One region of the Psychrobacillus psychrodurans genome, then DNA from elsewhere that is predicted to be linked to it. Evidence: a T-box and tRNA genes for the amino acid it is inferred to sense, from the RefSeq annotation. Region 1 holds a T-box; the other holds one or more tRNA genes.
What was found. The T-box of region 1 lies ahead of tyrS (tyrosine--tRNA ligase). A T-box ahead of a tRNA ligase gene usually reads a tRNA of that ligase, here a tRNA-Tyr.
Positions count from the first base shown of each region.

Region 1 (2,397 bases):
TAAGATCTTTTGCTTTTAAATTGAATATTCCATTTGCCGCTGTTTCTATCCCTGCAATGTTTCTCCCATTAGAGTTCCGTCCATAAGGGATAATATTTAAATATGATTCTAGTATTTCATCTTTGTTCATAAAGTGTTCTAAACGCATAGCTAATAGAATCTCTTTAGCTTTACGTTCGTAAGAAACTTCGTTTGTTAAAATTTGATTTTTGATCAATTGTTGGGTTAGTGTTGATCCACCAGTTTGTGTATCTGAGTTAGATACATCTTGAAGTAATCCGCGGAATATTGCTTTTGGTACAATGCCATTATGCACTTCAAAATACTCATCCTCAGTAGCAAGTACTGCATCAATTACATGAGGAGATACCTCTGATAACTTTGTTTCTGTTCGTTCCAAATCAGTACGTAATTTACCTAAATATACATCCCCGTCAAAATAGACTTCTGAAGTCTCATCATAATTAAATACAGCACTTCGCATTTCTTCCTTATCACGAAGAGGTTCTTCTTTTACTAATGATGCGAAATATCCAGCGCCGACGGATACGCCGAATACACCCATTGTCAGGATTCCGACCATGAGAAGTAAACATAGATTCCATAAAACACCGGAAGATATTCTTAATCCCTTAGCCCATTTCGTAGATTCCCATACATCAAATTTATCTTTATAATTCTGTATTTTTTCTAGCCATTTCTTCATTCAGTTCTCGCCCCCTAAATCTTGAATTATTATACCATACGCACATATTGTTAGACATAGTTATTGACATCCAATGTAAATTAGGTAAAATAGGTATATATTTTAACGAAGAAAAGTCCGAAGTAGTATTTATGCATACTGTGAAGAGAGCTAGCGGTTGGTGAGAGCTAGTCAGTGTATAAAAACGAATTACAGGCTTGGAGTTAAACGTACTCACAACGATACGGTGATTGAGGCGGAGGGAGTAATTCCTTCAAGCTGGGTGGTACCGCGCTAACGATTAAGCGTCCCTGCATGATTATATATCATGTAGGGACTTTTTTATTTTAAGGAGGAGATTATATGGTGAACTTATTAGATGATTTAGCTTGGAGAGGTCTTTTATATCAGCAAACAGATGCGGAAGGTATGGAACAGCTTCTAAATAAGGAGAAAATCTCATTGTACTGTGGGGTGGATCCGACTGCTGACAGTATGCATATTGGCCATATCGTACCATTATTAACGTTAAGACGGTTCCAAATGCACGGACATAAACCAATTCTTTTAGTTGGTGGAGCAACAGGGATGATTGGAGATCCTTCCGGTCGTTCAGAAGAGCGTCAATTACAAACGACAGAGCAGATTGATTTGAATGTCCAGGGGATAAAAAAACAAATGGAGCAAATTTTTGATTTTCAATCCGAAAACGGTGCACAAATGGTAAATAACCGTGATTGGATTGGCTCCATGAATGTAATTGAATTTCTAAGAGACTTTGGAAAATTAATTAACATCAATTATATGCTTGGAAAAGATTCTATTGCTTCTCGCTTAGATACAGGACTGTCTTTTACGGAATTTGCATATACGCTTATTCAGGGGATTGATTTTAATCATTTATATGACCATTTTGGATGTCGAGTTCAAGTGGGTGGATCCGACCAATGGGGGAATATTACTACTGGTTTAGAGGTGATTCGTAAAACACATGATGATAATACGAAGGCCTATGGTATTACTATTCCTTTAGTAACAAAAGCTGATGGAACAAAGTTTGGCAAATCTGCATCAGGTTCGATATGGTTAGATGCCAAAAAGACATCTCCATACGAATTTTATCAGTTCTGGATTAATACAGCAGATTCAGATGTTATTAAATATTTGAAAATCTTTACTTTCTTAGAGCGTGTAGAAATTGAGGCCTTAGAAGTAACGGTTGAAAATGAGCCGCACTTAAGAAAAGCACAAATAACGCTAGCTGAAGAAATGACTCGCTTAATCCATGGACAAGATGCATTGGACCAAGCCATTCGAATTTCCCAGGCATTATTTAGCGGTGATTTGAAGGCTTTGACTGCAGAAGAAATGAAAGATGCTTTTAAAGATGTACCTTCAGTTGAGATGTCTAAAGAGGACAAAACTATTGTAGACTTCATAGTGGAGGCCGCAGTCTCCCCATCTAAACGTCAGGCACGAGAAGATGTAACCAATGGTGCTATTTCTATTAATGGAGAAAAAATCACAGATGTTGCATACGTAGTAGGTGGAGAAGATCGATTAGAAGATGAGTTTATGATTATGCGCAGAGGTAAGAAAAACTATAAAATGATTAAGTTTGTATAAGATAAAAGCTACTTCCCAATACTCTAAAGGGGAGTAGCTTTTTAAACTGATTAAAAACCGCCACGCTCATCTATGTGGTGATTATT
Region 1 covers NZ_CP189791.1:2,580,710-2,583,106, reverse strand. Annotated here, with positions in the region: gene ACQCPR_RS12460 (transglycosylase domain-containing protein) at 1-706, opposite strand, end outside; T-box leader at 806-1,001, shown strand; gene tyrS (tyrosine--tRNA ligase) at 1,049-2,311, shown strand; gene ACQCPR_RS12450 (hypothetical protein) at 2,362-2,397, opposite strand, start outside.

Region 2 (2,397 bases), 1.2 Mb from region 1:
CCAGGTCCATTGGAACCCCTATAATTGAAATGTTTAATTTACTCATTATTTTATACCCCCTTAAGTTGTTACTCCCATTGTAAATGCTAAAGGGTGTTTGGCTCAACCAAGCATAATTACGAATATTTATTCATTAATTGAACAAGCTTGTATTTCACTACCAACCATTCACTTTCAATAATAGAGTATACAACCGCATTTCGAACAGAACCGTTAGATCGTATTCGTTCATTACGCAGTATACCCTCTTTTACGCCGCCAATTCGTTCAATTGCCCGTTGAGAGGATAGATTTAATTCATCTGTTTTAAACTGAACTCGGATCATACCCATTTGCTCAAAGCAATACTTTAACAACATATACTTGCAGGTTGTATTTACGTGTGTACGCTGATATTGTTTCCCATAGAAAGTAGAACCTATCTCACAACTATTATTCGACTGATCCATCGCATAAATACGAGTGGTCCCCATAATTTCTTTTGTGTTTGTATTTTCAACTACAAATGCCAAAGCAGTGCTATCCACATTCATTTGATGAATCCCAGCACACAACCACTTTTCTAGCTGTTCTTTGCTTTCAATCCTATTTAACATAAATTCAAATATCTCTGGTTCATAAAGTTCCCACAATAGTTCACAATCTGAAATTAGAAGCGGACGTAAAGTCACATCCCCATAGGTTAATGTCTCAGTCAAATCGTACACCTCACTTTTTTATTTCATCATAAAGGAAACAACTCTATTTTGAAAAGCATTTTTTATACAAAAAAACTCTTTCAACTTTTGATTGAAAGAGTTTAACTATACTATTTATGGAGCCTAGCGGGATCGAACCGCTGACCTCCTGCGTGCAAGGCAGGCGCTCTCCCAGCTGAGCTAAGGCCCCATGTTATTTTAAATTTAAAAACGATTGGCTGGGGTACCTGGATTCGAACCAGGGCATGATGGAATCAAAATCCATTGCCTTACCGCTTGGCTATACCCCAATAAACTGGTGGAGGGGGGCGGATTCGAACCGCCGAACCCTAAGGAGCGGATTTACAGTCCGCCGCGTTTAGCCACTTCGCTACCCCTCCAAAGCTACGTATAAATATAATGGTGGAGGATGACGGGCTCGAACCGCCGACCCTCTGCTTGTAAGGCAGATGCTCTCCCAGCTGAGCTAATCCTCCTGGGTTTTATGAATGCTGGTACAGTATAGATTTCCATCTCGAACTACTATTATTCATTCATGTAAAACTATTCCTCATTTATGTAAAAACCAGACAAGAACTATAATATCATATATCTGACATTAAGACAAGTTTTTTCCTTAAATAATTTGTAGTGAAGCTTCCAACCGGATTTGAACCGGTGACCTCTTCCTTACCATGGAAGCACTCTACCTACTGAGCTATGGAAGCAAAGACAAAAAAATGGCTCCGAAGGTAGGACTCGAACCTACGACCGATCGATTAACAGTCGATTGCTCTACCACTGAGCTACTTCGGAACGTATACCTATTTAAAGTACAAATATAATTATAGCAACTCTTCTTAAAAATTCAAGTCTGTATTTGAAGAATTGAAAAAAAGTATTCTTTTTGATTTTGTACTCTTTCTTATGTATGTAAGCACTCTACTAATGTGATGAGAAATAAGTGCCTTGGTGAGTAGATTAGGAATTAACAACGATCTTATCATAGCTTAATTATGATAAATACTCTATATAAAACCTATGAGTCGGCAGATTTCTTTGTCAGCCGCATTCGTTCAATTCTCGCGTATGTTATACGCTCCGAGTCTCTCTCACTTGCTTCCTCGAACTCTTTGCCCCTCTACTTTCTCGCATACTTTCTTAAGAGATAGACTGCCTACGGCTTATTTATTTATACAAAAAAAGCCGCTACCAATTGCTCGGTAACGACTTTTTCTTGGTGCCCAGCGACGTCCTACTCTCACAGGGGGAGACCCCCAACTACCATCGGCGCTGAAGAGCTTAACTTCCGTGTTCGGTATGGGAACGGGTGTGACCTCTTCGCCATCATCACTAGACTCATTCGGCTTTCAATAGACGGCGCATTGCGTTGTCAACTTCATTCGATCTGTCAGTCACGTACGTTAGTACGTTCCTTCCTTCTCTCACTTGTTTCCTAGCACTGCTTGTATCTTGAAACCCTCATATATAGAGTGTTTGTTCACTCAAAACTGGATAAACGACATTGTTACGTTAAACAAATTTGGTTAAGTCCTCGATCGATTAGTATTCGTCAGCTGCACGTGTCGCCACGCTTCCACCCCGAACCTATCTACCTCATCGTCTTTGAGGGATCTTACTTACTTGCGTAATGGGAAATCTCATCTTGAGGGGGGCTTCGTGCTTAGATGCTTTCAGCACTTATCCCGTCCACACATAG
Region 2 covers NZ_CP189791.1:3,800,801-3,803,197, forward strand. Annotated here, with positions in the region: gene rocF (arginase) at 1-46, opposite strand, end outside; gene ACQCPR_RS18825 (GNAT family N-acetyltransferase) at 117-707, opposite strand; tRNA gene ACQCPR_RS18830 (tRNA-Ala) at 816-888, opposite strand; tRNA gene ACQCPR_RS18835 (tRNA-Gln) at 914-988, opposite strand; tRNA gene ACQCPR_RS18840 (tRNA-Tyr) at 995-1,078, opposite strand; tRNA gene ACQCPR_RS18845 (tRNA-Val) at 1,099-1,174, opposite strand; tRNA gene ACQCPR_RS18850 (tRNA-Thr) at 1,333-1,405, opposite strand; tRNA gene ACQCPR_RS18855 (tRNA-Asn) at 1,419-1,493, opposite strand; rRNA gene rrf (5S ribosomal RNA) at 1,920-2,035, opposite strand; rRNA gene ACQCPR_RS18865 (23S ribosomal RNA) at 2,221-2,397, opposite strand, start outside.
Region 2: it has a tRNA-Tyr gene. The T-box ahead of tyrS (tyrosine--tRNA ligase) is inferred to sense a tRNA for this amino acid. The anticodon was not compared.